Regions from separate parts of the Bacillus sp. UMB0893 genome, predicted to be linked through region 4. Evidence: riboswitches for the same ligand, from Rfam matches in the RefSeq annotation. Region 4 holds a riboswitch; each other region holds the start of a gene.

Region 1 (7,491 bases), 170 kb from region 4:
CCCATGAAGAGGATGGCATGGTTAAACGGAAGATGATTAATCAGGCTAATCAGGTAATTGCGCTCGCCGATCATTCTAAGCTTGGTGTAACAGACTTTTTCTTATATGCAGATTTGCATGAAATTGATTTGCTTATAACAGATAAAGAACCTGAGAAGGCATTTAGAGACTTACTGGATAAAAATAACGTGGAATTGCTCGTAGCAGAGGAGGAAATGGAATGACAAAACTAATAGCCATTGATTTAGATGGAACATTATTAAACAGTCACAATGAAATAAGCGCTGAAAATCTGAAAGCGATAAAAGCTGCACAAAAAGAGGGAATCGAAGTTGTCGTAGCAACGGGGAGAGCGCAGTTTGATGTTGTTGAAATTTTTAAGAATTCAGGGGTTAAAACATGGATTATCGCTGCAAATGGAGCAACGATTCATAATCCGAATGGCGAATTGTTTCATTCTCAGCCAATGGAAAAGGAGACTGCAGGAGAAGCCCTTCAATTCCTGGAAGAAAATGATTATTATTACGAAGTGTTCGGCAAAGATGCCATCTATACCCCTCAAAGCGGAAGAGAGCTTTTAAGCATAGAAATAGACCGGGTGAAAAGTGCGAATCCCAAAACGGATCGAGCCATGCTTCTGCAGGCAGCTGAAAAACAGTATAGTCAGTCAGGCTTTGAGTTTGTCGATTCATTTACGAGTATTCTTGATAAAACAAGCGATATCTATAATATTTTAGCCTTTTCTTTTCATAAGGAAAAACTTGAAGCTGGCTGGGAAAGATTTAAAGACCGCGAAAATGTAACGCTTGTTACATCAGCAGCTCACAACTTTGAATTGGAGCACAGATTAGCTTCGAAGGGGATTGCACTTGAAAAACTGTCTGCACATCTGGGCATTGATCTTAAGGATACGGCAGCAATCGGCGACAGCATGAACGACAAATCGATGCTGGAGATTGCCGGTAAAAGCATTGCAATGGGAAATGCCCGCCCTGAAATAAAAGCGATCTGCCAGGATATTACCCTGACAAATGACCAGGACGGGGTAGAGCTTGCGATTAAACGAATGTTGGATGCTTTGCATCACGTATGACCTAATAATATCGTATTTTGTCGAATCGTCTTTATATTGAAAAATTCGGGCTTTAAATCTGGAATTTGGGGCTTTATATTTAAAAAATTCGAGCATATATTCTAGATTTTGGGCTATATTCAAAATTCCTGGCATAAAAGGAAGCACCTTTTAAACATTAAACCTATAAAAACAAAAAAGACCGGCCTCATGTCAGGCTGGTCTTCGTTATGTCCGCTGAACATCCTCATTTGCTAAAGGATACCGCAACCCTCGAACTGTTGTATGTCGCTGCGCTGTCTTGCTTTATGAGATTGTCTTTGCAAGCTGCAAGGATTCGCTTGTATCTGAAAAGATATTGACAGAGCTGTTTCATGATATTTGGCACAATCCTTTAAAATTTTCACAAGTACATATGTAACTGCAGCTATTCTTGCTGCCTGTAAGGAAAAAGTAAGAGAATGTCAGAACAGCCTTAAATCCTGCAAAACGAGTTAGCCTTCATTGCTTTGATAAATAGGTAGAAAAATTGTAAACGAAGTACCTGAATCAGGTTTACTTTTCACATGAATAGTTCCCTTCATCGCTTCAATGATGCTGTAAGACACCATCATTCCTAGACCTGTACCATTTGTTTTCGTCGAAAAATAAGGTTCTCCAAGGCGAATCACCTGTTCTTCAGACATGCCTTTCCCCTGATCTGAAATAATAATTTTAACGTGTGTGAGCCCTTTTGTTGTCTTCACCTCTAATGTACCTCCGGCAGAGTGGGACTCAATGCCATTTTTAATTAAATTAATCAGTGATTGTTTTAGCTTTAAAGGGTCGCCAAGAACTAGAATGTCATCTGAACAAAAATGTTCTATTAATTGCACGTTTTCCATTTGGGCAAGTGGACTCATAACATTCAGGCAGTTTTTGAGTTCTGAGTGAACATCAATTGGGTCATTATTTTCAGCTTCAGGCCTTGCAAATGTTAAATAGTCTTTAATGATGTTTGTCGCACGATCCAGCTCATTTAACGAAATTTCTATGTATTCTTCTTTTTTTTCCTGACTGATATCATCATCACGAAGAAGCTGCAAAAATCCCTTTGTAGTCGTTAAAGGGTTACGAACCTCATGAGAAATGCTGGCTGCTAAATGGCTGACTACTTCGAGCTTTTCAGCTTTGATGATCCTTTTTAAGAGATTGAAGTTTTGAACAATCGTTTCAAATAAGACGGTACCTATTACTGTGGCAATCAAATGCAAAACGAAGAGTTCAATGTAAAATTCTGAATGGAATGATAATCCATATGACAAATATATTTGAATGATCGTTAGTAGCATAGACAGCAAAACAATGGATACCGCTAGAATTAATTTCTTTCTCAGCCGGCTTTTTAAATAATAGGAAGAAAGCATTGGCACGAAAAGAACAAGCAAACCTGCCATCACAACGGTCGTAATGATGCCATTTCCTCCTATGATCACCCTGGTCGTAGTCGTAACAGCAAATAAAAAGATTCCGAGCGGATATCCACCGTACAATAACCCCATCACTAACGGAATTCTCCTGAAATCAAAGAAAAATTCATCTTCAATCTTAAATGGATAAAGCATGCTTAGAATGACCGCAAGAGCTGGCAATAAAGCAAATAACCATTTGTTCATTTTTTTGTTTGTCTCTTTTCTCATATACAACAGCTGTATAATCAACAGCGGGGAAAAAACGAGTAAAAAATTAAGTAATACGTCCTTCATATCCATTTCGCTTTCACCGTACCTGCATCAGTATAGGAAAATAAATCTATCTATTAAAATATATATCATATTCACTAGAGAATGATAGAATATTCTAAAAGACTTATAAAATCATAATCCAGGAGAGAATAAATGGGCCAACATTTTATAAAGCTGATAGATAAAGAAGAATACTCTCATGCAGCTGTGTTATTACAGACAGATCATGTCTTGAATGCCTTAATCATAGAAGACTTAACAGAAGAACATATGATGATTTACGGTCAATATCAGGAGGGCCATTTGAATGCTATTTTGATGATTTACCCAGAGAAAATCTATTATTACTGCGCAGTTCCAGATCTGCCATTGGGTGATTTTACAGTGATCATTCAGGAAAGCGGCATCCGGAAAATTGTTGGGAAAAAAGAAATAGTCGATCGCTTTAAAGATCACTTCAAAATGGATCTTGAAAGCGAATCCTGCATGCTTCGGTACAGCGGTTCCTATGATTTGCAATTTCCAAAAGGGGTCAAAAAGATTACCAGCCTTGAAGAGTGCAGGAGGCTATATGACTTGTTCATGGAGGTCGATGAATATAAAATGATTGGCCCGAATGAGGATTTCTTTGCCAGTGATCATTTTCAAAACATTGAATCAGGCAAATTAATAGTATTCTACCGGGAGGAAGAAGGAAAAATGGTGTCGACTGCTGGAGTTTTCATCGAAAGCAGTGAAACAGCGATTATTGTTGGTGTAGCTACTCCGCTCGTTTATCGCAGAAAGGGCTATGCATCAGACGTCATACAGGCGATCTGTCATGATCTGGCTGGAGAAAATAAGTCTATATATTTGTTTTATAACAACCCGGAAGCTGAAAATCTCTATAAGAATCTTGGATTCTATGAAGCTGCAAAGTGGAAGGTGCTAAGCATATCAGAAGAGTCCCTAAGCTGAAAATTCAATTGTAGTTTAGGAAATAATAAAAGGTAATAGATTGTGGAAAATAAAATAAAGTTATCTGCGTCGAGCTACCGCGCCAACCTCCCCGGCCAGAGCGGATCTGCCATGCCTGCGCTGACCAAGGCGCCTGCGCTTTTGTTCTGATGGTCTTAGTGTCAGATAATCTGCGATAAAATACTTGCACGAAAGCGAAACTTCAGATATGCTTAAAAACAATTATTCATTTATTTAAAAAATTTAATATTTTTAAGCGATAGGTGCTAATGGCAAGAAGAAGATTCTGTCTTAGCTTAAAAGGGAAGATCGGTGAAAATCCGACGCGGTCGCGCCACTGTAATGGGGAGAATTCTATAAGAGCCCACTGTTTTTCCGAATGAAAAATGGGAAGGGAATAGAATACAATGAACCTGAGTCAGGAGACCTGCCTATCGTATGCACTTCATGCCTACGCGAAATAGGGAGGGTGATGCGATATGTTGAAACCTGTCTTGTGTCTCAACACAAGTTAACTGTGTCCATCAAACTCTCTTCATGCAAGAGAGTTTTTTTATGCACATTGAAGTTGAGTAACGTTAAGAAATGGGGGAACGGCTATGAGCATTGTAAATTCAAATTTAGGCTATCCGAGAATTGGTGAAAAGAGAGAATGGAAAAAGACGCTTGAAACGTTCTGGAGAGGTGATTTATCCGAGGAGCAATTTGAACAATCCATGAAAGAAATCAGACTGACTCATTTGCAGAAGCAAAAGGATAATGGCATTAATCTCATTCCGATTGGAGATTTCAGTTATTACGATCATGTGTTGGATACGGCGGTCTTATTCGGCTTGATTCCAGAAAGATTTAAAGAGAAAGATGCCAATTCACTGCGTACATATTTTGAAATAGCCCGCGGAAGTAAAGAAGAAGTGGCAGCTGAAATGACAAAATGGTTTAACACAAACTATCATTATATTGTTCCTGAGCTTGATGAGTCAAAACCTAAGCTAACAAATAATCGGCTGCTGAAGCTATACCATGAGGCAAAAGAAGAACTGGGTATTAACGGCAAGCCTGTTATTGTAGGTCCGCTAACTTTAATCACTCTATCAAAAGGGACGAATAAGGAATCCGTCCTGGATAAACTAATTCCTCTCTATATCCAAGTGCTTCAGGACCTTGCAGATGCAGGTGCAGAATGGATTCAGATCGATGAACCTGTATTTGTAACACCAGCTGCAGATGCTTCTCTTTTTGCAAAAGCAAAAACTGTTTATGGAACCATTCGAAAAAAGGTAACAAAGACAAAGCTTCTTGTACAGACTTATTTTGAAACTGTTGACCACTTTAGCGAACTAGTTAGTCTGCCGGTAGATGGAATTGGTCTTGATTTTATTCATGACAGCGGAGCGTCGCTGGAAAAGCTGAAAACAGCTGGGTTTCCAAAGGATAAAGTACTTGCTGCAGGCATTATTGATGGACGAAATGTTTGGAAAGCGCCCCTTCAAAATACAGTAAAACTAGTAAACAGCATTCTAGAGACAGTTGACCGGGAACGATTGATCCTTCAGCCTTCATGCAGTCTTATTCATGTGCCGGTGACAGTCAAATCCGAAGAGAATCTTGATCATCTTGTCAAAGAAGGTCTTTCTTTTGCAGATGAAAAGCTTGCTGAACTAGAGCTTTTAACGAGATTTTTAAACTTTGAAGCTGAGGATGGAGCACTTTCCGATTACGATAAGGCGACTGAGAATTTATCTTCTTCTTCACTTAGAAACCAGATCGAAGTTGAGAAAGCGATGAAGCAGTTAGATACGTTCACAACTGAAAGACCCGAAGCTGAGCTTCGCAAAAAGCTTCAAAGCAAGCGATTTAACCTTCCGCTGCTGCCTACAACGACAATCGGGAGCTTTCCGCAAACAAAAGAGGTTCGTGCTGAACGGTTAAAATGGAGAAAAGGAGAACGTTCAGATGAGCAATATAATCATTATATAGAACAAGAAATAAAAAAATGGATTGATATTCAGGAAAATCTGGAATTAGACGTTTTTGTTCACGGAGAGTTTGAACGAACTGATATGGTAGAATTTTTTGGCGAAAAGTTAACTGGAATTGCGATTACAACGTTTGGCTGGGTTCAATCCTATGGCTCGCGGTGTGTCAGACCGCCAGTTATTTACGGAGATGTTTTACTTGAGGAGCCGATGACAGTAAAAGAAACCATTTTCGCTCAAAGTTTGACTGATAAACCAGTTAAAGGAATGCTGACGGGTCCTGTTACAATCTTAAACTGGTCATTCGTGCGAAATGATATTCCTAAAACGGATGTGCTCAACCAATTGTCGCTCAGTATCCGTAAAGAGGTTGAAGCTCTTGAACAGGCAGGAATTGCGATGATTCAAGTGGATGAACCTGCTATCCGCGAAGGTCTCCCATTAAAAACGCAGAACTGGGAGCAGTACTTATCAAATGCAGTAACAGCCTTTAAACGTTCAACTGCGTCCGTTCAGCCGGACACACAAATTCATACTCATATGTGTTATTCTAATTTTGAAGATATTATCGAAGCAATCGATGCTTTAGATGCAGATGTGATTTCGATTGAAACATCAAGAAGTCACGGTGAACTTATTGATTCTTTTGAGAAATACTCATATGAAAAAGGCATTGGACTTGGTGTCTATGATATTCATAGTCCGAGAGTGCCGACAGCAGAAGAGCTGGTCAAAAATATTGAAAGAGCCCTGCAAGTGTTAGATCCCGAGCTCTTTTGGGTCAACCCGGATTGCGGTTTAAAAACAAGGGGAATATCAGAAACTGTTGAAGCATTAAAAGTAATGGTTGAAGCAGCTAAAAGCTGCAGAGAAAAAGCTGGGAAAGCGGCAACTGTATAAGTAAAAAAGCAGCAGGGGTTAGAACCTGCTGCTTTTTTAAATTTATATTCCTAGCCTTTTTTGACATTTATAAAAAGGCCGTTAATTAATTCTAATTAACTGATTTCACCCTTTTTTCTATGCCGGGTTTTTCTTATAGAAGGGTTTTTAGAGAATATGCAGAATTTTTAAGTGAATAGAGAAGAGGGAAGCCGAACATGAAAATAGGATTGATCCGCCATTTTAAAGTGAAAAACAAACCGCCGCGTAAATGGATGACACCAACTGAACTGGACCAATGGTTTAGTGATTATGACACGTCAGATATTGAAATAGGAATAACAGAACCCTGTTCTGAATGGGATATATGCTATAGCAGTGACTTATTTAGAGCTGAAAAAACAGCGCAATCTATATATAAAGGAGAAATAATTACAGCTGAAGAATTAAGAGAAATTCCAGCTTATTCCCTGTTTCATGAGAAAATAAGACTTCCTTATTTTCTATGGATGGTTACGGTCAGAATAGCATGGCTTTTTAATCATAAATCACAGCTTGAGAGCAAAATAAATGCCAATAAAAGAGCTGAAGCCATTATTGATGTGATTTTATCGAAACAAAACAGGAATATTCTCATTGTAAGCCATGGGGGATTCATTCTTTTCATAAAAAGAGTCCTTTTGAAAAGAGGATTTAAAGGTCCTGGCATTCTGAGTCCAATAAACGGAAAGATGTATGTGTTTGAAAAGAAATAAAGCCTGTCCCGATAAGTGGGACAGGCTTTATTTAGGTGCCTTAACGAACACCTTTCATGTAACTTTGAATTTTAGGAGAAAGAATTAACATGAGAACTCCTAAAAGAACGGCAATACCGCCAATG
Region 2 (7,491 bases), on a different contig from region 4:
TTGGTAAGATAATCATATAGGATAATTCGGAGGAGGAGACACACGATGGAAAATAACAATAACTATAAAATTCTGGTCGTTGATGACGAGGATCGAATTAGAAGACTTTTAAAAATGTACTTAGAGAGAGAAAACTACCAAATTGAAGAAGCAGACAACGGCAATGATGCCCTTGAAATGGCTTTGTCAGCTGAATATGACTTAATTCTGCTTGATTTGATGATGCCTGGTATGGATGGGATTGAAGTCTGCCGCCAGCTGCGCCTGAAAAAAGCGACGCCTATCATCATGCTGACAGCAAAGGGTGAGGAAGTAAACAGAGTCCAAGGCTTTGAAGTCGGCACAGATGACTACATTGTGAAGCCTTTCAGCCCTAGAGAAGTTGTCTTGAGAGTAAAAGCTCTGCTAAGAAGATCATCAACAACCTCTTTCCTGAAAACAGAAACGAAAGCGAAGAATGTGATTGTTTTTCCTCATCTATCAATTGATCATGACGCACACCGTGTGACAGCAGACGGCAAAGAAGTGAGTTTAACTCCAAAAGAGTATGAATTGCTGTATTTCCTCGCGAAAACACCTGATAAAGTTTATGACCGCGAAAAATTATTAAAAGAAGTGTGGCAATATGAATTTTTTGGTGATTTAAGAACGGTAGACACCCATGTAAAACGCCTGAGAGAAAAATTAAGCAAAGTTTCGCCTGATGCAGCCTCCATGATCGTAACTGTATGGGGAGTAGGCTACAAATTTGAGGTCGGCAGTGAATGATGTTTTGGAAAAGTGTAGTCGGTAAACTCTGGTTTACCATTTTATTGCTCGTTTCATTTGTTTTATTTATACTGACTGTTTTGCTTCTTGAATTTATGGAGAATTACCATGTAGGGGAAGCCGAGCGTGAACTGACGCAGCTTGCTAATAAAATATCGGTAATTTTAGAAAGCCACGAAGATCAGGACCTGGCACGTTCGATTTCTTGGGAACTTGCAGATGAACTGACAAGCATTATTATTGTTGAGGATGAGAATCGATACTGGTTTTCTCCCGAAAAATATGAAAGCACCCCGACTTTCGAAATGCAGGATATACAAAATGACAAAGAACTGTCAAAAGTGTTTTCAGATCAAAAAAATGTAAGCAAGCTTGCGGAACTGTCTGAAGAAGAAAAATTGAATACGGCTAATAATGATGAAGTGCTGGTCGTAGGTGTACCATATGAACGTAAGAATGGAGAATATGGCGCTGTATTTATGTCGCAATCCCTCCTTGCAGTTCATGAAACAACAAAGAATACGACAAAGTATATTTTGCTTGCTGCCGGAATTGCGATCATTTTGACAACCATTTTCGCCTTTTTTCTCTCAACAAGAATCACTTATCCGCTTAGAAAAATGCGTGAAGTGACACAAGAGCTGACAAGAGGGAAATTTGATACAAAGGTGCCGATTTTAAGTCATGATGAGATTGGCGAACTTGCCATAGCCTTTAATCAAATGGGCCGACAGCTTAAATTCAACATTAATGCGCTCAATCAGGAAAAAGAGCACCTGACAAGCATTTTAAGCAGTATGGCAGACGGCGTAATCACGCTCAACATTGATGGCACGATTCTTGTAACAAATCCTCCTGCGGAACGGTTTTTACAGGCATGGTATTACGAGCAAAAAATGCAAATCAATGAAGGTGAGGAAATTCCGCCAGAAGCAAAAGAATTATTTCAGCGAGTGGTCAATACGGAGAAAGAGCATATCGTGGAAGTGAATTTGCAGGGCAGAAGCTGGGTCATGGTTATGAGTCCGCTATATAACCAGTCATATGTCCGCGGTGCGGTTGCGGTCCTCAGAGATATGACTGAGGAGAGAAGACTGGATAAGCTGAGGAAAGACTTTATTGCGAATGTCAGTCATGAGCTAAGAACACCGATTGCGATGCTTCAAGGATACAGCGAAGCCATTGTAGACGATATAGCAAGTTCTGAAGAGGAAAAGAAAGAAATTGCTCAAGTCATTTACGATGAGTCACTTCGTATGGGAAGACTCGTGAACGATCTTCTTGACCTCGCCCGAATGGAAGCTGGACATATTACTCTAAATTATGAGGAAATCTCCATCCATGAATTTATAGAAAAAATTAATCGTAAATTTCAGGGGCTGGCAAAGGATAAGAAAATTTCTTTATCCTCATCTGTCATCTTAGTTGAGCCGGAATTTGTGCTTGATCCTGACAAGATTGAACAAGTCCTTACCAATTTAGTTGATAATGCCATTAGACATACGCTTGAAGGCGGTTCTGTCGAAATTCATGTACAGAGTGTGTCTCACGGAATAAAAATCGATGTGAAGGATACCGGTACAGGAATTGTGGAGGAAGATTTGCCATTTGTGTTTGAACGATTTTATAAAGCAGATAAAGCAAGAACAAGAGGCCGTTCTGGAACTGGTTTGGGTCTTGCGATTGCAAAAAATATCGTAGATGCACATTTAGGAACGATAACAGTGCACAGCAAAGTAAATGAAGGCACAACCTTCAGCTTCTATCTGCCACGAAAAAGCGATGATTCTGAAAGAATGTGACGAAAATTCTTGTTTCATAAGGAACACCGTCTGAATTTTCTGTTGAAGCTGTGAGGATTTTTTTGTAAAATAATACTGAATTAACATAATTAAATATTTTGAGATATAGGTGCTTGCCGCTTAATAGGGAATCAGGTGAAAAGCCTGAACTGTCCCCGCAACTGTATTTGCCGACGACCTGAAAATATCCACTGTATAATCCAATGGCATAGCTATGCTGTTTGTTGTATGGGAAGGATCAGTTAGAATGAAGCAATAGTCAGTAGACCTGCCTAATCTCTTACAAAGTTTGTATTCTTCGGGGGTTGAGCATAGAGACGGCAAGATTCTGTCTTTGCATTCACCTTCAGAATCTTCATATGCCGTTTTTAAGCCCATCCTCCAAGATGGGCTTTTTCATTTTTTGTTTTAAGCTATACAATATAGATGGATACATAAAAGGAGAGATTGTTTGTGAAAAAGGTTTTTGGGTTACTAGGAATATTACTTTTAATGGTAATGGGGGCTTGTGCAAATACTGCAGAAGAGCCTAAAAAAGAAACATCAAATTCAGAGCAGGCAGCTGAAAATAAGGAAACAGCTGAAGAAACAAAAGCCACTGTTGCCTTGACTAAAAACAATATGGAAGAGGAAGTCGATTCAAAAGAAGTTGCCATCAAAGAAGGACAGACTCTTATGGATGTCATGAAAGAAAACTTTGAAGTGGAAGAAGCCGGGGGTTTTATTAACGGCATCGATGGAATCAAGGCTAGCGAGAGCGAAAAAACATACTGGCATCTTGTCGTTAATGGTGAAGATGCGATGACAGGTGCAAATGAAATCGAGCTTAAAGATGGAGATAAAATAGAATTTGATTTAAGAAATTATGAGTAAGCCGGGAGCTCAGAATGACGACTAGAAGAATCAGTCTGCTTTCGTTATTGATAGCATTATCAGTGATAGGGAGACTGGCATTTCAATTTGTTCCAAACATCCAGCCAATGACCGCCATCATCATCATTACTTCGATTTTGATTGGTCCTATTAACGGAATCATCGTAGCTGTATTAGGCTGCTTCGTCAGTAATTTGCTGCTCGGTATGGGAATGTGGACGATCTGGCAAATGCTGGCCTGGGGCGCGGTTGCATTGATCTCAGGTGTTTTAGGGAAATATATTACATCAAAAAGACTCTTTGTTTTTACACCAGTTGCCGTGCTGTCTGGATATTTCTTTGGATTTGTTGTGTCTCTGAATATGTTTGTTTTAACAGAAAATGGTTTAGCTTATTATCTGGCGGGATTGCCATTTGATACAGCGCATGCAATTGGAAATGGCATCTTCTTTATCGTGCTGTACCCTGTCATGTACAAAACGTTTCAGTATTTCTTGAATAAAAAGGATTTTGGCATAACTATGCAGTAAACTTAAAAGAGCGACGTGTCGCTCTTTTCTTATATAAAAGCTCTGTTCGCATTGATTGTTGCTTTGCCTGTGGTTATTGCATAAGCACTGCCGTAACTAGTGTAAAAAGTCTAAAACCCGATTTTTTACTCACTTGCAAAAGCTACAATGTTTACGAAAAGAGCCTATAAAAATAAAGGGGCTGTTTTAAATGAACTTATATACACGAACCGGCGATAAAGGAAAAACAAGCATTATAGGAGGACGGGTCGATAAAGATGATTTAAGAGTCGAAGCATACGGCACAATTGATGAAGTCAATTCATTTGTAGGACTTGCGATGACATGGCTTCAGGGGGGAAACCTGATTGATCTGTATCATGAATTTGAAAAGATACAGCATGAGCTATTTGATTGCGGCAGCGATCTCGCCGTTATTCATGGCAAGCAGAAACATCCGTATAAAACAACGGCTGACATGGTTGCATTTCTGGAAGAAAGAATTGATCAATATACCGCAGAAGCACCTCCATTACAGCGTTTTATCCTTCCAGGCGGCACACAGGCAGCATCGGCTATTCACATCGCAAGAACAGTAGCAAGACGTGCAGAACGGTGCATTGTATCCTTGCAGAAGCAAACAGAGATTAATGATCAAGTTTTAACCTACATGAATAGGCTCTCAGACTATTTCTTTGCAGCTGCAAGAGTGGCAAATGCACGGCTCGGTTCTAAAGATGTCGAATACGAAAGAAGCGCAATCGTTTTTACAAAGCCCAAACAGTCATAAAAAAGTTGGAAAATGAGGAAGGCAGCACCTTCCTTTTTGTTTTGCGTCATTATATAGTTAAAGTTGTAACTTTTTAACTAAAAAATCGACTAATTGTTTGATCGGGGGTTCATTCATGGAAGAGGCCTTTCAGAGAATCTATGAAAAGTATCACCAGGATATTTTTCAGTTCTTATTTTATATGGTGAAAAATCGTGAGCAGGCTGAAGACCTCGTTCAAGAAGTATATATACGCATTTTAAAATCTTACGACAGTTTTGAAGGCAGAAGCAGTGAAAAAACATGGATTCTTTCTATTTCACGTCATGTCGCCATCGACTGGTTTCGGAAGCAAAAAAACTTGAAGCAGCGAATTCTTGAGAAATTTGACTGGGATCGTCAGCAAATCCAGGATGTTCAGCCTCTGCCGGATGAAGTAGCTGCACAAAACGAAGAAATGCAGCAAATCTACCATTCACTTGATAGATGTACTGTCGATCAGCGCTCTGTCATTATTTTGCGCTATCTTCAGGGGTTGTCTATCGCAGAGACGGCTTCAGCTCTTAAATGGACGGAAAGTAAAGTGAAAACAACTCAGCACCGTGCATTAAAAGCATTAAAAAATCATTTAATTGACAACACTGAGAGAAAGGAGGAGATCATAAAAGGATGAATAAAAAGAATTGGAATGAAGATCAGCTCGTCAATGCCCTAAAACAGCTGCCGTCCATTAAGGATCAGCGAACTTCATCTGAAATTTTTGCTCATATTTCAGAAAAAGAAACAAAGCACAAGAAGGGGAAGGTATGGATAACGCCTGCTTTCGCCAGTGTTGCCGCACTTTTTATTCTATTATTAATGTCACCTTACTTCTTAAATCAATTTCAATCAAATGAGAGCAATAAATCAGACTCAAACATGGATATGGCAAGTAATGAGCAGGCAAAACAATCAGTACAGGACTCGGCTTATAAAAGTGAAGCAGAGCTTTCAATACAGCCGCAGCCGGAAAAAAGCACCTTTGTTGCACGTGAAGAAGATAAATTTTCCATTGTTACCCTCGCTTATCCCGATCTGCAAGTTCAAAACATGATTCCAATCAGCATCCAGACAGAGAAAAGCGGAAATTATTTAGATCAATATAAATCTTTACTAGCAACATTGGACCCGGCACCTCTTGGATTAAGTTCTTCCTCATTGACAGGAACAGACATTCAATATGCTGAAGGAACAACAAAAGAGCTATTAATTAATGTAAATGAAAATTCGTATGCTCAATCTGCTGTTGAAAGTGAAAATAAATTATTTGCTGAAGGCATTGAAGAATCGTTTCGCTGGCAGGGGATTGAAGAAGCAGAATACTTTAAAGACGGAAAAAAAGGAATTGAACTTGGTGCCTATGGGTTTAAGGAAGGGCAGACCCTGAGCAAAGAAAAGCGAAAAGGTTACTTTCTCTACCAGGAGAGTATGGAAGCTCCTAAACTCCTTGCACCATCAATCCTTCCTTTTAATAAATTATCTGAAGCTCTCTCAGCCATGAAAGAAAATGGGACGCTTGGATTAAAACCTGTCATCGAAAAATCAGTTATGATAAAAAATATTAAAGAAAAAGATGAAGATGTCATCATCGAATTTACGAATGAATCTACTATTGAAGATAACGAAACAGATACACTGATGCTTGAAGCCATTTTACTGACAGCAAAAGAATTTGGATATGAAAATGTGAAATTTGAAGGTTTAAATGTTGAAAGAGTTGGAGAAATGGATGTTACGAATGCCGTTCCCGTTCCATTTTCCCCTAATCCGGTAGATGTGAAATAAAACATTATGTGCGAGCCGCAGCTTATGAAGCTGAGGTTCTTTTTTATGGTGCGGGAACCTTTATAAACGATTGATCGTGGATCACAAGATGGTTATCTCGGTCCTAAAAGTTCTTATTTATGCAAAATAACGTTTTTATTTTACATTTTTATGTATGAAATGGAAATTGCTGCATAATACTAATATTGGTCAATTTGGGTCAAACATAAATCTAGGGGGAGAATATGTTAGATTTGTTAAGAAGGTTATCAATCGCACTATTAGTAGGAGTATGCATCGTTCTTTTATTCGTAAGCGGAACTCAAGCAAAAGCAGAAGAATCATCAGGGGCTTCAGAAATAAATTGGTCGCACCCAATCAGGGGCACTATTACTGATACATTTGGGACAAGAAGCGGAAAACATAAAGGCATCGATATTGCGGCTCCTGAAGGAACAAAGATTTTAGCTGTTCAAGAAGGGATTGTTACAAAATCCTATTATTCAGATACGTATGGGAACGTAGTATTTATTCAGCATCCTGAAGGATACGAGACGGTATATGCCCATTTGCACAAACGCTCTGTTGCAGAGTCTGCGAAGGTGAAAAAAGGCCAGAAGATTGGCACGATCGGCAATACAGGTTTATCGAGAGGAACACATCTTCATTTTGAAGTACATAAGGGAAATTGGACATTAGATAAAAAAAATGCTGTTGATCCATTTCTAATGGTAGCAGCGAATACGATTGAAGCAATGCCAGCGATGACAAAGCCTGCAGCTCAGCTTGACGGGTCCATGCAGATCACGGTGAAAAAAGGTGATACACTATGGAGTATTTCAGCTGCACACAGAACCTCTGTTGAGTCTCTGAAAGAGCTGAACCAGCTAAAGTCTAATGAAATTATGGCTGGTCAGAAGCTTTACATAAATGAAAGGCTAGAAGCGAATACATACACTGTGAAAAA
Region 3 (7,491 bases), on a different contig from region 4:
CACAAAAGCATAAAAGCGTTTAAGCACAAAAGGAAGGAATTACAAATCATGAATCATCCTAAAACTGTTTCATTTGCAGCTTCTGTCATGATATTTATATCTATGATTGCCATTATATTAATCAGTTTATTTTATTTAAAAACTGAGCCGCATTTGCCGCTTATGCTTTGTCTCGTCCTATTAAGCGGAATTGCTCTCATTTACAAGTTTTCCTGGAAAGAGATCGAAGCAGGACTTGTAAAAGGAGTCCAGTCTGGTGTTCAGCCTATTATCATTCTAGCGTTAATAGGAATTTTAATTGGCGCCTGGATGTTCAGCGGAACCATTCCCACAGTCATGGTTTATGCGTTAAACCTCATTGAACCAGGTTCGCTGCTCATCCTCTCGCTCATTTGCTGTACCATTATTTCTTCATTGGTCGGAAGCAGCTTTACAACAGTAAGTACTGTTGGAGTCGCTCTCATGGGAGTCGCCATTGCAGCAGGTATTCCAGTTGAATGGGCCGCGGGAGCCGTTATTTGCGGAGCGTGCTTCGGAGATAAAATGTCACCAATGTCTGATACTACAAACTTTTCATCCGGTGTAGCATCAGTCAATATTTTCACTCACATTCAGCATATGTCAAAAACAACAATTCCTGCCTTTTTGATTACAGCATTTCTTTTTTGGTACTTAGGAACCACTTTAACCGTAAATGCGGCAACGCTGGCTAATATTGAAGAAATTATTTCAGTGATGCAGCAGCATGTTCAAATTAGTGCCTGGACGTTAATCTCACCCATTATTGTCATAGTTCTTGCAATGACAAGAGTTCCTGTCATTCCTGCACTTGCAGTTGGCATTGCAACAGCCGGCGCCACTGGACTGTTATTTCAAGATCAAGCTACTTTTGCCCAATTCTTGAACGTGCTGCAAAACGGTACAGCGTTCAGCATCGAACAAGAAACGGTTCAAAATATGCTGAATCGCGGCGGACTACAATCAATGATGTGGTCCATCTCCCTTATCATGATTGCCTTTGCTTTAGGAGGGTTAATGGACACGCTGCAGCTGATTCAAACACTTTTGAACGGATTGATACAGCGGATAAAAACAAAAGGTCAGCTTATCCTTGCAACAGTGTCTTCTTCGGTAGGAGTCAATTTGGTTACAGGTGAGCAATACCTATCCATCTTCATTCCCGGTCAATCCTTCAAGGGAGTTTATGAAAAATACAATATTAATAAAAAATATCTATCTAGATCTCTTGAGGATGGAGGCACACTCGTTAACCCTTTAATTCCATGGGGAGTAAGCGGAGCCTTTTTCGCTCAGACTCTTGGTGTTGACGTTATCCAGTACATCCCATTTGCCTTTTTCTTATATCTTTCACCTTTGTTCAGCATATTGTTCGGGTTTCTTCCTGATAGAAGAAAGGCTGAACAAATAATGGCAGCCTAAGCACAAAAGCGGAGGCGACTTGGTCAGCTCGCGAAGAAAATAGGAATTGCACTTTTGCCTTCTCCTGAGCAAATGTCTTTTTCACAGTGAGTTAGGCGACGGAGCTGGAAGCAGATAACTTTATTTCATTATCCACAACTAATACCTTTTATAATTTCCTATACGATAAAATCAGAAAAAACCGCTTGAACGTTTTCAAGCGGTTTTTCTAATTGGAAAATAAATACCTAAATGCCTTTTCCAAATACTTTCTCTTCATTTATTATCATATCCTCAAACAGCCGCTGAAGCTCCCTCGTTACCGGCCCAGGTACTCCCTTACCGACTTTCGTTGAGTCAACCTCAATAACAGGAATGACTTCACTTGTTGTTGAAGTAATAAAAGCTTCATCAAGATTTACAAGATCTTCTACTTTGATCATTTCTTCGATAAGCTTTAAACCGTTTTTTTCACACAGCTCAACGACTTTCATTCGTGTGATGCCATTCAAGATCAAGTTATTAGCAGGATGAGTATAAACTACTCCGTCCCTTATTCCGTAAAAATTGGATGAAGATCCTTCCGTTATATGCTCACTCCGGTGCAGCAGCGCTTCATATGCCCCTTTTTCAAATGCTTCCTGCTTGGCAAGAACATTCCCAAGTAAATTCAAACTTTTTATGTCGCATCGGAGCCAGCGGACATCCTCCATCAAATGCAATTTAATTCCTTTTTCCTGCTCTGATACAGGCTTTGAACAAGGAATGGGATAAGCCACAATTTGAGGCTTAACGTCTTTTCCTGGGAAAAGGTGCTTCCTCCCTGTTACGCCTCGAGTAATTTGCATGTAGACTGCTCCATCTTGCACCTGATTTTTCAAAAGGAGCTCATTTAACTGCACTGAAAGCTCTTCTTCTGACAGTGGAAGTGCGATCTTAATTTCGTTTGCACTTCTCACGAATCGTTCCATATGCTCTTTCATAGCAAAAAATGTGCCATTGTATACTCGAATCACCTCGTACACACCGTCACCAAACTGATAGCCTCTGTCTTCAAAATCAATGGAAACTTCATTTTTCTGCTTGAATTCACCGTTTAAAAGTATGTACATGTTAAAGGCTCCTTTGTTAATTAATGATAAACTTCCTCTCTTTATGTTATGATGAAACACGTTGGTCTGTAAAACAATTTTCAATTTTTATTTAAAGTTCTAAAAAATTTCTGTTGAAATTTCTTTAGCTGTCCATTATGATAATAATAGCCAACAACACAACATATTGATATTAATAAAAAACAAACATACTACATATTGAAAAACAACAGCAAGCGAAGGTGCCATTTTTATGGCTTAAAAGGGAATCCGGTGAGAATCCGGAACTGTCCCCGCAACTGTAAGTGTGACGAACTGGGAATACCACTATACGAGATTTAAGTATGGGAAGGACTCAGCACAGAATGATCACAAGTCAGGAGACCTGCCAATTACTTGCTTTAGTTTCGAATTCTTCGGGGATTGAGGAAATGAAACGATGGTTAATAATAGGAATACACCCTTTTATTCTATCGTTTGATCCGCTCATGTCCCTGAGCGGATTTTTTTTTACAGAAATTCAGCGGCTTTCCGCTTTTTCTTATTTTGTGAGGAGGATGTCACATGGCAACCAAAACGGCAACTGTTATTTTTAATGAACTGACTCTTGAACAAGCTCCATTTTCTGAACAACGATTAAAAGATTTCATAGATGAAATCGGACAAGACTTTCCAGAGCTTGACCTGGATGCTTACAGCACTAGAATTATACAGAGCATAGAAGGACGCGACACTTATGCCACTGCTCAAATTACTAATCTTCTAATCTTAGAGGGACTTTCCAATATTAGCGAACACGAGCCGCAATGGACTTACTTTTGTGCGCGTATTTATTTAAGAAAGCTATATAGGGAAGCAGCAGTCAATCGCGGACAGTCAGAAGGATATGGATCATTTTTAAATTTAGTAGAAACCTTGTCGAAAAAAGGAATTTATAGCTCTCTCCTGCTGCAAGCATATTCCGCCGAGGAAATTGAAAATCTGTCTGCAATCATTCAGCCTGAAAAAGACAGGCTTTTTACATACATTGGCCTTCGCACCTTGTCTGATCGCTATTTAGCAAGAGATTTTGATAAAAAAATATACGAATTGCCTCAGGAACGCTATCTTGTCATTGCCATGACACTAATGGCAAAAGAAAAAACAGAGCACCGCCTGCATCTTGTTAAAGAAGCCTACTGGGCACTCAGCAATCTTTATATGACGGTTGCCACACCAACATTGTCAAATGCCGGAAAGCCTGTTGGACAGCTATCAAGCTGTTTTATAGATACAGTAGATGATAGTCTGCAAGGCATTTTTGACAGCAATACAGATATTGCCAATCTGTCTAAATCAGGCGGCGGCATCGGAGTTTACTTAGGAAAAATCCGCAGCCGCGGAAGTGATATTAAAGGCTTTAAAGGGGTGTCCTCCGGAGTCATTCCATGGATGAAGCAGCTTAACAACACAGCCGTCAGTGTTGATCAGCTTGGCCAAAGGAAAGGAGCTATTGCCGTCTACTTGGACGTTTGGCATAAAGATATTTTCTCATTCCTTGATTCTAAGCTGAACAATGGAGATGAACGCTTAAGAACACACGATTTATTTACGGGAGTATGCTTACCTGATCTTTTCATGGAACAGGCTGAAAACCGAGGCGAATGGCATTTATTCGACCCGCATGAAGTCCGAAAAGTAATGGGCTTTTCATTAGAAGATTTCTACGATGAAGGGAAAGGTTTTGGTTCATTCCGCGAAAAATATTGGGAATGCGTCAACCATCCTGATCTATCAAAAGAAACGGTCCCGGCCATCGATATTATGAAAGGCATCATGAAAGGCCAGCTTGAATCAGGTACGCCGTTCATGTTCTATCGTGATGAGGTCAACCGCAGCAATCCCAATTCCCATAAAGGCATGGTTTATTGCAGCAACCTTTGTACGGAAATTACCCAAAATCAAAGTGCAACAACGATGGATGAACAATATACAGAAGACGGCAAAATCATCACAGTTAAAACACCTGGAGACTTTGTTGTCTGCAACTTATCATCTATTAACCTGGCAAGAGCAGCCACAGATGAAGTCTTAGAGCGTCTCATTGCCATACAGGTCAGAATGCTCGATAATGTCATTGATTTAAATGACATCCCTGTTATGCAGGCTAAACTGACAAATCAAAAATACCGTGCAGTTGGACTGGGAACATTCGGCTGGCATCACCTGCTTGCTTTAAAACGCTTGAAATGGGAAGACGATGAAGCTGTTCGCTATGCGGACAAATTATATGAAGAGATCGCATTCTATACCATCCAGGCAAGCATGAACCTTGCTGCAGAAAAAGGATCCTATCCAGTATTCGAAGGTTCAAAATGGCATAGCGGCGAGTATTTTGAAAGCAGAAATTATTCATCAGGAAATTTGCCGTGGGATGAATTAAAGCAGCAAGTCATGGAAAATGGGCTTCGCAATGGCTATTTAATGGCAGTTGCTCCGAATGCTTCTACTTCTATTCTTGCGGGCAGTACAGCAAGCATCGATCCGATTTTCCAAAAAATGTACGCAGAAGAGAAAAAGGATTATAAAATACCAGTTACGGCACCAGATCTAAACGCTGAAACAACCTGGTTCTATAAATCAGCCTATTTCATTGATCAAATGTGGAGCATTAAACAAAATGCTGCCAGACAGAAACATATCGATCAATCCGTTTCATTTAACTTTTATGTACAAAACACGATAAAAGCCAAGGATTTGCTGAACCTGCATTTATCGGCATGGAAAGCTGGTTTAAAAACGACTTACTATGTCCGTTCCACTTCAAGCGCCATTGAAGACTGTGAATCTTGTGCAAGCTAAAAGGAGAGATAAATAGATGACACACTCATTAAAAGTACGCGCAATCATGGATGCAGAGGCGCCAAATCGTTCCACTGCCATCATTAACGGCAGCAGCTCAAATGTGTTAAATTGGGACGATGTGTCTTATCCGTGGGCTTACGCAAAATATAAAAAAATGCTGGCAAACTTCTGGACGCCGTTTGAAATTAATATGTCCGGTGATATTAAACAATTCCCTCAATTATCAGAGGATGAAAAAGATGCATTCCTGAAGATTATCGGATTGCTTGCCCTGCTTGACAGCATACAGACAGACTATGCGGGTAAAGTAGCTGATTATATTACGGATTCAAGCATTAACGCATTAATGATCATGCTAGCACAGCAAGAAGTCATCCATAACCACTCTTATTCCTATGTTTTATCAAGTATCGTTCCTAAGCACGTACAGGATGAAGTGTTTGAATATTGGAGAAGCGAGCCTACTTTAAGAAAACGGAATGAATTTGTAACAAACGGCTATCAGACTTTTGCTGAAAATCCGAATGTCGAAAGCCTGCTGAAATCCATCGTATACGATGTCATTCTTGAAGGGTTATTCTTCTACTCAGGATTTGCATACTTTTATAACCTTGCCCGCAATCAAAAAATGGTCGCAACGAGTACAATGATCAATTACATTAATCGAGATGAGCAAATTCATGTTGATTTGTTTGTGAAAATTTTTAAAGAGATTCTCCGTGAGTATCCTGAGTACCATACTGAGGAACTCGCAGCATTTGTTAGAGATACCTTCATAGAAGCTGCCCATCTTGAAATTGAATGGGGCCGATTTATTATCGGCAGCAAAATCGACGGCATTCATATGAAAGATGTTGAAGATTATATTAAATTTTATGCAAACGTCAGATGCAACCAGCTTGGGTTCGATCGCCCTTTCGAAGAAAACCGCACAAACCCGTTGAAATGGATTAAAGCATATGAGGAAGTGGATCTCGGAAAATCCGATTTCTTTGAACAAAAATCAAGACAGTATACAAAAGTAAATTCTATCGATAACGGCTTTGATGACCTATAAGCAAAGAATGAACCGTCTATTTCAGGCGGTTTTTTTTTGCACTTTTTTCAGTGAAAAGTGATACAAAATCGACTTTGTTTCGTTATTCTATATAGGATGAAAAGCGCAAGCGGCTTGATCAGTTCTGACAGGCAGATAAGGCCTTGCAAAAAAGTCCGGTTTTGACTTTTATGTCAGATCCGTTCTGACCGCGGAGCGCTTTTTCACTTTCAGAGGTAAAAGCGTATGTTTGATACATACGCTTTTATCTATTTTGTTCGCTTTGTTGAAAAGAAAAATCATGTACAATTTGTTGAATGCTGATTTTTGCCCGTATTTTTATAGATGAATGCTGTCGTTTGTTGCAACAATATCTCTAAATATAGGCATTTATATTATAGTGATCAATAACTCTCATAGACATACATCCAATTTCTATTAAATTGAACGTTTGTCTAAGCCAACTTCTTCTTACTACATACATTATTAGAGAGAGCGAATAAGCTCTAAACAAAAAAGAGAGGTGAGAACATGTACGGATACGGCGGAGGTTGTGGCGGAGGCTACGGCGGCGGTTACGGCGGCGGTTTTGCGTTGATCATTGTGTTGTTCATTCTTTTAATTATCGTAGGTGCAGCATTCTGTTTTTAAATAATAACGCCAAATATATATTTAAAACAGGTATTTTAAACAAGTACAAAGGAGGTGCAGAACATGTCTGAAGGTTATGGCTCTGGAAGAGTGTTTGCGTTTGTAGTGGTTATTTTCGTTCTACTTGTTATTGTAGGATGTTCATGTAGCGGAGGGTACTAATTCCACCGACAAATATCCTGAATGTAAAGGACAGATTCCAGTGATCTGTCCTTTATTTAAAACTTCGTACTATTAGGGGTACAGTAAAAATTTTGTATTTATTCTACGAAAACTACATCAATAGGCAAAAATATCTTGATATAAAACTCTCACGACATCTACGCCTCGGGTTAGAAAATAAGGTGTTTAGATTATGATGTGTCCTTACAAGAGGCTACATTTATCAATTAATCATCGAGTTTTTGCTGCTTTTTCGCATGCACCCTGTAGTTGGGGTAATTTGACTTT
Region 4 (7,491 bases):
GCAAGCTCTCTTTGTGAAAAAGAAGCAATTGGCTTTGAATCCAGAATCATGTCTCCGCTATGAACAGGCAATGCTCCCATGATCAGGCGAATAATCGTTGTTTTTCCGCTGCCATTCGGACCTAATAAGGCGAAAAAATGGCCCCTTTCAATTCCAAAGGAAAGGTCCCGTACGACCGCTTTTTTATGATCATATCCTCCTGTCAGGTTCTTAACTTGTAACATATACATCCTTCTTTCATTTAGAGGTGTGCCATTTTCTTTTTTCTATTTTTTATGAGCAAAAGGGTAAATATCGGAGAGCCGATTAACGCGGTGACAACTCCAATAGGAAGTTCTTTAGGCGAAATGACAGAACGGGCAAGAAGATCGGCCAAAACAAGGTATCCTCCTCCGAACAGCATCGAGAGCGGGAGTACAATCCGATGATTTGCACCTGCTAAAAGACGCACTAGATGAGGGATCACAAGTCCAACAAAGCCTATTGCTCCAGATACGGCTACAGCGCTTCCTGTTAAAATGGATGCTGCAAATAAGATCATTGTTTTTTTTCTCTTTACATTCATTCCTGAGTAAAGTGCTGACTGTTCACCTAATGCCATATTATTAAGTTCGCGGAAATGAAACAGGATGATAATGGCACCAATAATAAAGAACGGCACCAATAATTGAACATGCCCCCACCCCCGCATGGCGACACTTCCCATAATCCAATATAGGATTTGACTGATGTCTTCCCTTGGAATTAAGGCGATCAGCAAGGAAATAAAGGCACTAATAAATGAAGAGATGATAATGCCGGCAAGAATAATGGTTTCATTCGTAAGCTTACCGCTTGCCAAATGTGTAAGGGCAAAGACAATTAACAAAATGATCATACCGAAGAGGATGGCAACGATCGGCAATGTGAAGCTGCCTAAAATCGTAATTTGGATTTGAAAAAATATGATGATAACGGCACCTAAGGAAGCTCCTGATGAAACACCAATTGTATAAGGGTCTGCAAGCGGATTCTGCAGCAGGCCCTGAAAGGCAGCACCGGCAAGTGATAAAGAAGCTCCTACAAAAAAAGCGAGCAGCACTCTAGAAAACCGTATTTCCCAAATGATCATCTCTGTGCTTTGTTCTCCTTGATACAGCTGGATATTGAGTATTTTGCCTGCAATAATTTTGAAAATATCAGGGACGGTTACAGAAACCGCCCCAATAAATACTGCTATGATCATACTGGTGATTGCAAAGACTGCTGAAAATAGAATCAGCAATCGATTCTTATTACTTGAAAATATCTGGATAAATGAGTTTCCCAAGCTCCTCAACTCCAGCTGCTAAACGCGGGCCAGGACGAGTAACCATATCGCTGTCTACGTCAAATACCTGTTTATTTTGAACAGCTTTTACTTCCTTCCATCCGCTGCGGTTCAGGACTTGATCAGCAGGATTTTCTACGTAATAACCATATGTTGTTACGATTACATCAGGATTGCTGCTCACGGTTTTTTCTTCGTCCATTTTCACCCAGCCTTCTTCTGCTTTTGCGACATTATCAGCATGAATTATTTCAAGCATTTCATTCATAAATGTCCCCTTGCCTGTAGTAAAGATATCCGGCTGAGGAGAGACCTCAATCCAAACGCGTTTTTGTTCTTTGACTGCTTCTGCTTTTTTCTTAATGACTTCGACTTTTTTATTCATGTCCAAAATGATTTCATCTGCTTTATCTAAAGTTCCAGTGGCTTTCCCTACTGTTCGGATTGCTGTATAAACCTGCTCAAATGAATTTTGTGAGCCAACAATAAAAACTTTGATTCCTGCTGCTTCAAACTGCTTAATGATTTCTCCATGATTTTGGGCATGGTAATCCTGTAAAAAAGCTACATCTGGCTGCAATGCTAAAATTTTCTCTGCATTTAAGTCCTGTGCTCCAACTTTTTCTTTCTCTAATGCAGCTTTAGGATAGTTATCGTAATCTGAAACACCAACTATCTCTTGTTCAAGGCCAAGTGCAAAAAGAATTTCTGTCGTGCTTGGCAGCAATGATACGATTTTTTCAGGCTTTTCTTCTAACGTTACCTCTTTCCCAATATCATCTGTAACGGTAACCGGATAGGCCTGTTCCTTGCTTTTTGACTGCTCAGTCTGGTCCACGCTCTTACTTGCTTCTTTAGTTTCTTCTCCCTGGGTGCAGCCAGTTAAAATCCCCGCTAATAAAACCATAATTAGTGCAAAAATACTAAAATATTTACCGAAAATCGTTTTCATTCATAATTCCCGCCTTTTATTTAATTGTCTCTTTCTTTTCTGCAATGCTTTCCTTTGACACACCTGCATGATCAAAGGTCGCCATTTCCTTTACCATTTTTGTGGCAGCTTCAACTAAAGGATATGCCAGTACTGCCCCGCTGCCTTCACCAAGCCTCATATCTAAAGAGAGAAGCGGCTTTTTTCCTAATAAATTGAGAACATGAAGATGTCCAGGTTCAACCGATAGATGACCTGCAATCAAGTAATCCCGCAAATGGTCATTTAGTTTTGATGCAATGAGGGCAGATGTTGTGCAAATAAAACCGTCTAATAGAATCGGAATCTTTTTCGATGCCGCAAAAAGCATTGCTCCAGCCATTGCGCCAATTTCAAAACCTCCAACCTTAGAAAGAACGTCTATCGGGTCATTGGCATTAGGTTTTAAAAAGTGAAGCGCTTTGTTAATGACCTCTGCTTTGTGTGCAACTTGCTTTGATTGGATGCCTGTTCCTGTCCCTGTGAGCTCTTCTGCAGGCAATCCGCTGAATGCTGCTGCGACTGCACTGCTTGATGCCGTATTACCAATCCCCATTTCTCCAACAATTAAAAGCTTTGCTCCTTTTTCAATCATGGCTTTTGCACTTTCCATGCCAGCTTCTAGCGAACGAATAGCATCCATTCTTGTCATGGCAGGTTCAATGGCAAAATTCTTTGTTCCATAGCCAATCTTTACTGAGTGAACACCAGGGATGTCAGCTTTTACTCCAACATCGACAATTTCTAATAAGCCATTCACATGCTTTGTAAATACATTGATGGCTGCTCCCCCGCTTAAAAAATTCATCACCATTTGAGCTGTGACCTCTTGAGGATAGGCAGAAACACCTTCCTCTGCAACACCATGGTCGGCTGCAAAGACGATGACTCCAGGAGGCGATACTTCAGGAATAAGGCTTGCCGTGATTTCTGACAGCTGCACTGCAACCTTTTCAATTGCTCCAAGACTATTAACCGGTTTAGTTAACGTATTTATGTGTTTAAATGCTTCAGATCCTTTTTGTTTATTTACTGGCTTTATTGCAGCAATTAGCTTAAATATATCAGTCACTGGTTTTTCACCTCCTTAAACGTTTTCATCATTTCATAAATGGTTTTCATATTAATAGAACTTCTAACGTGATCGGCCAGTCTGTCAAACTCGTTTTCCTTGAATTGACGGAAACGGAGCGAGCGCTCAATCGGAATTAAACCCTTTTTCACGCGAAGATTATTTAAATAGACTCCTCTAAACTCATCGTTATGGAAAACATCATGCAAATACGTACCGATTACTTGTCCATTATGAAGCGAGCAGCCTTCATTTTCACCTGAAAGAACGGAAAAGGGTTCGGTGGGCTGGAGCGTTTCCGATTGTCCCATATGTATTTCATATCCAGTTAAAGGGAGGCTTTCATAATCTTTTATGGCACAAATTCCTTCTGATCGGATTGTTTTCTTTTCAGCAAATAATGTTGTTTGAATAGGGAAAATACCGATTGCGTCAAGCTCTTGATAAATGGATTCAATGCCATTTGGATCAATCAGTTTATCCCCGAGCATTTGAAAGCCTCCGCAGATTCCTGCGATATAGATTCCTTTTTTGAAAGAAGAATTTATTTTTTCAAGGAGCCCTGTTTGCTGTAAAAACAATAAATCTTCTGCCGTGTTTTTTGTTCCCGGAAGAATAATGCAATCCGGATTTCCAAACTGCGAAGCTTTTTTTACAAACCTGATATTTACATCTGGCTCCAGTCTTAATGGATCAATATCTGTAAAGTTAGACATTCTTGGGTAAGAGAGAACCGCAATATCCAGCTCAGCCTCATTATTTGTTCCTTGCGAATACTGGTTTAGCACTAGTGAATCTTCACCATCAATTTCAAGATCAGGCAAAAATGGAATCACCCCAAGCACAGGAAGACCAGTATACTCCTCAAACCAGTCTAGTCCAGGCTGAAGCAATGATAGATCACCTCTGAATTTATTGATGACGACTCCAGTCACCCGCTTTCGGTCTTCTGGAGAAAGAAGCTGGAGTGTTCCTACGAGACTGGCAAAGACGCCGCCTTTATCAATATCGCCAATTAGGATCACAGGAGCATCTGAAAGAGCTGCGACTCTCATATTTACGAGCTCGCGATCATTTAAATTGATTTCAGCAGGAGAACCAGCCCCTTCAATAACGATAACTTCATAGTCTTTTGATAGATTTAGAAGTGACTCTTTAATCGCACGCAAACCTATTTGAAAAAAATCTTCTCTATACTGGGCAGCTTTCATATTGGCAAATGGCTTCCCATGAAAAACCACTTGGGATTCCATTTCTTTGGAAGGCTTGATCAAAATAGGGTTCATATCGGTCGTAGCTTCAATAGCAGCCGCTTCCGCCTGCACACCCTGGGCTCTGCCAATTTCTTTGCCATCTTTCGTAATATAAGAGTTTAAGGCCATATTTTGTGATTTGAAAGGTGCTGTTTTAAATCCGTCTTGATAAAAAATTCGGCAAAGTGCAGTGACCAGCATGCTTTTACCGGCATCGGAGTGTGTGCCCTGTATCATCAGCTTCATTGTTTTAGAAAGACCTTGTTCATCCGAAGCCTCAATATTCAATCCCATAAATCGCCTCTACACCTTCATCATAGTAGTGCTTTTCCACATTGATCACAGACACAAGGTCAGCGATCTCCTTTATTTCGTCTTTTGCATCTCTTCCTGTAAGAACAACATGAACATGTGGAGGACGATTTTTAATCGTATGTATGACTTCCTCAATCGGCAGTACATCATTTATCGGAAAAGTATGTATCGCCAGTGCATTATTGATTTCATCGAGAATGACGAGATTATACTTCCCGCACATAATTTTTTCCTTAGCAAGATTCCATGCAGATTTTAACGCTTGCCGGTGCTCATCAGGTGTTTTTGTCCATGTAAATCCAACGCCGAGCTGATGGATTTCTGCACCGTTTAGTTTTTCAAGTACATTTTTTTCTCCATAGGTTCTATCAGGTGATTTAATAAATTGCAGCATGGAGACTTTCATATCTCTTCCAATCGCCCGAACGGCAAGTCCAATGGCTGCCGTAGTTTTACCTTTGCCATTCCCCGTATAAACAAGTATTCTTCCATTTTGATCATTCACTGTTACCCATCCATCTCCCATCTTTTAATAATAAATATAAAAAAGACCTTGAACTGAAGTCAGTCAAGGCCTTTAATAAGCTAAATAAAACGCACAATAAGGGTTCCTGACTTATTCTTCCCACCGAAAAACAAGCAAAAACTTTAAAAGCAGGTCTCCTGGCTTCACGCTTCATTTCCGTTTGACCCTTCCCGACTCTTCAAGTCAGTGGGCATTTCAAACGAATCTGCGTTTACAGTAGCGGGGGCTGCACCGGATTTTCACCGGTTTCCCTATTATCCTAGCAATTAGGCACTTTTAAAGAATCATATTTTTTTGTTCATTGTAATCTATTCATCTGGAAATGTCATCAAATTCTTTTTTGCCTTCCAAAAGAATATCTGATTCAGGTTATTTAGAGATCATTGTTAAATCCTCAAGCTCGAGGCGCGTTGTTGTCTCCATTTGAAGTTTCTCTCCAAATCTCAGTTCAATCGTCTTTTTAAATAATGGCCCATCAAACACAAAGGTATGATACTCACCTGCCTCACCCATAGGACATATCGGCTGTGAGTGCATTCTTTCGATTAGTTCCTGATCAATTTCCTTGCCAAGCCATGTATCATCAAGCACATCATTCTGAGTTCTTATGATGACTGCTTTATATCCGCTGTTTGCAAATGCTTGAAGAGCTTGCGCTGCTTCCTTTTTCTCCATCCATAGCGGGTAAAGTGCTTCTACTCCCGCTGAGTCTGTAACCTTTTCTCCCCAGGTGCGGTGTTCATCTAGATATAAATCCCCGAAAGCTGCACTTGTAAGGCTGTATTTTTTCTTCAAGTGTTTAAGTGCGTCTATAAAACTCTGCGTATATCCTTCAAATGTGCATTCTATGAAATGGACCGGAATTCCTAATGCCTCGCTTTGAAACTGTATGGCTTCCATTTTTTCTCCATGGCCAAACGTTCTTCCGATCTCTGCTGGTACAGTTGTTATTAGACAAACAATCTCATGACCTTGTTGTATAAGCTTATGGAGCGCCATACAGCCATCTTTGCCGCCGCTCCATGATAGAGCGATTTTTTTTACCATCCTATTCATCACATCACTTTCAATAGTTGGATCATTCATTTTCTTCGTTAAATTCACGTTTGAATTCAGCTGTTTTATCGATAGCCTAATCTTCATAATAGTATCTCAATATTCCTATGTAAAGAATCTAACAAACAAAAATCGTCAGCTCCTATTAAATACTAGGATACCGACGATTATTGTCTGCAGATAAAGATGCCGCAAAATGATAAGAGGCTATTCGTTATCAAGCGCTATTTTTATTGCTGTCCGATACAAAAGTTCTGCACCAAGTGAGATATCTTCCATTGTTGAATACTCTTTTGGATTATGGCTAATCCCGTCTTTACATCGAACAAAGATCATTCCATATTCACATTCGTAGGACATGGCCAGTGAATCGTGAAAGGGTCCGCTCATTAATTCAATTGGTTTTAATCCCATTTCACTGCTTTCGTTCCTCATGACTTGCATAATTCTTTCAGAACAATATCGGGGTTCACTATTTGTATCTTCAATAATTTTATAGGTTAAATCATGGTATTCTGCTATGTCATGTATTTTTTTTCTTAATTTCTCTTCCATTTGATTCCGTCTTTCAATCTCAATATCTCTTAAGTCAATGGTGAATTGGACCTTCTCTGGAATAATGTTTCTGGAGTCAGGAAATATGTTCATGCTTCCAACTGTACCGACTGTTGGTGCTTCCACATCCTGGCCCGCTAATTCATTAAGGGCAACAACAATTTTGGCTGCACCAACTAACGCATCCTGCCGCATATGCATTGGTACAGATCCTGCATGTCCAGCGAAACCTTCTAATTCCACAGTCAGCCATAATGGTCCAGAAATTCCAGTTACAATTCCAACTGGTGTTTTTTTCGCTTCAAGGATCGGACCTTGTTCAATATGCATTTCAAGAAAAGCAGAAATACTTCCTGCCGGATACTCTGATTCCATAAACTTTCTCGGATCACAGCCGAAATCCTCCAATGCTTGCCTTCTGGTGATTCCATTTTT

Evidence for each region. Region 4 has a riboswitch for cobalamin ahead of CYJ36_RS06525 (cob(I)yrinic acid a,c-diamide adenosyltransferase). Riboswitches for the same ligand answer to the same signal wherever they lie in the genome.
Region 1: it holds a riboswitch for cobalamin, as region 4 does, so the genes downstream of both, metE (5-methyltetrahydropteroyltriglutamate--homocysteine S-methyltransferase) here and CYJ36_RS06525 (cob(I)yrinic acid a,c-diamide adenosyltransferase) in region 4, are expected to answer to the same signal.
Region 2: it holds a riboswitch for cobalamin, as region 4 does, so the genes downstream of both, CYJ36_RS15690 (DUF4430 domain-containing protein) here and CYJ36_RS06525 (cob(I)yrinic acid a,c-diamide adenosyltransferase) in region 4, are expected to answer to the same signal.
Region 3: it holds a riboswitch for cobalamin, as region 4 does, so the genes downstream of both, CYJ36_RS12645 (ribonucleoside-diphosphate reductase subunit alpha) here and CYJ36_RS06525 (cob(I)yrinic acid a,c-diamide adenosyltransferase) in region 4, are expected to answer to the same signal.

Annotation. Positions count from the first base shown of each region.
Region 1 is NZ_PKLB01000002.1:340,714-348,204, reverse strand. Features, by position in the region: gene CYJ36_RS07360 (DeoR/GlpR family DNA-binding transcription regulator) at 1-224, shown strand, start outside; gene CYJ36_RS07355 (Cof-type HAD-IIB family hydrolase) at 221-1,093, shown strand; gene CYJ36_RS07350 (ATP-binding protein) at 1,567-2,751, opposite strand; gene CYJ36_RS07345 (GNAT family N-acetyltransferase) at 2,950-3,753, shown strand; cobalamin riboswitch at 3,998-4,202, shown strand; gene metE (5-methyltetrahydropteroyltriglutamate--homocysteine S-methyltransferase) at 4,353-6,632, shown strand; gene CYJ36_RS07335 (histidine phosphatase family protein) at 6,830-7,366, shown strand; gene CYJ36_RS07330 (peptide MFS transporter) at 7,407-7,491, opposite strand, start outside.
Region 2 is NZ_PKLB01000007.1:47,397-54,887, forward strand. Features, by position in the region: gene CYJ36_RS15680 (response regulator transcription factor) at 46-768, shown strand; gene CYJ36_RS15685 (ATP-binding protein) at 765-2,570, shown strand; cobalamin riboswitch at 2,660-2,860, shown strand; gene CYJ36_RS15690 (DUF4430 domain-containing protein) at 3,024-3,443, shown strand; gene CYJ36_RS15695 (ECF transporter S component) at 3,458-3,973, shown strand; gene CYJ36_RS15700 (cob(I)yrinic acid a,c-diamide adenosyltransferase) at 4,164-4,742, shown strand; gene sigX (RNA polymerase sigma factor SigX) at 4,858-5,394, shown strand; gene CYJ36_RS15710 (hypothetical protein) at 5,391-6,545, shown strand; gene CYJ36_RS15715 (M23 family metallopeptidase) at 6,770-7,491, shown strand, end outside.
Region 3 is NZ_PKLB01000005.1:170,603-178,093, forward strand. Features, by position in the region: gene nhaC (Na+/H+ antiporter NhaC) at 49-1,440, shown strand; gene dat (D-amino-acid transaminase) at 1,668-2,531, opposite strand; cobalamin riboswitch at 2,734-2,918, shown strand; gene CYJ36_RS12645 (ribonucleoside-diphosphate reductase subunit alpha) at 3,075-5,351, shown strand; gene CYJ36_RS12650 (ribonucleotide-diphosphate reductase subunit beta) at 5,368-6,411, shown strand; gene CYJ36_RS12655 (YjcZ family sporulation protein) at 6,922-7,041, shown strand; gene CYJ36_RS12660 (YjcZ family sporulation protein) at 7,105-7,203, shown strand.
Region 4 is NZ_PKLB01000002.1:172,021-179,511, forward strand. Features, by position in the region: gene CYJ36_RS06500 (ABC transporter ATP-binding protein) at 1-224, opposite strand, end outside; gene CYJ36_RS06505 (FecCD family ABC transporter permease) at 242-1,309, opposite strand; gene CYJ36_RS06510 (ABC transporter substrate-binding protein) at 1,275-2,261, opposite strand; gene cobT (nicotinate-nucleotide--dimethylbenzimidazole phosphoribosyltransferase) at 2,278-3,351, opposite strand; gene CYJ36_RS06520 (cobyric acid synthase) at 3,348-4,898, opposite strand; gene CYJ36_RS06525 (cob(I)yrinic acid a,c-diamide adenosyltransferase) at 4,882-5,445, opposite strand; cobalamin riboswitch at 5,556-5,738, opposite strand; gene CYJ36_RS06530 (diphthine--ammonia ligase) at 5,815-6,588, opposite strand; gene CYJ36_RS06535 (M20 family metallo-hydrolase) at 6,709-7,491, opposite strand, start outside.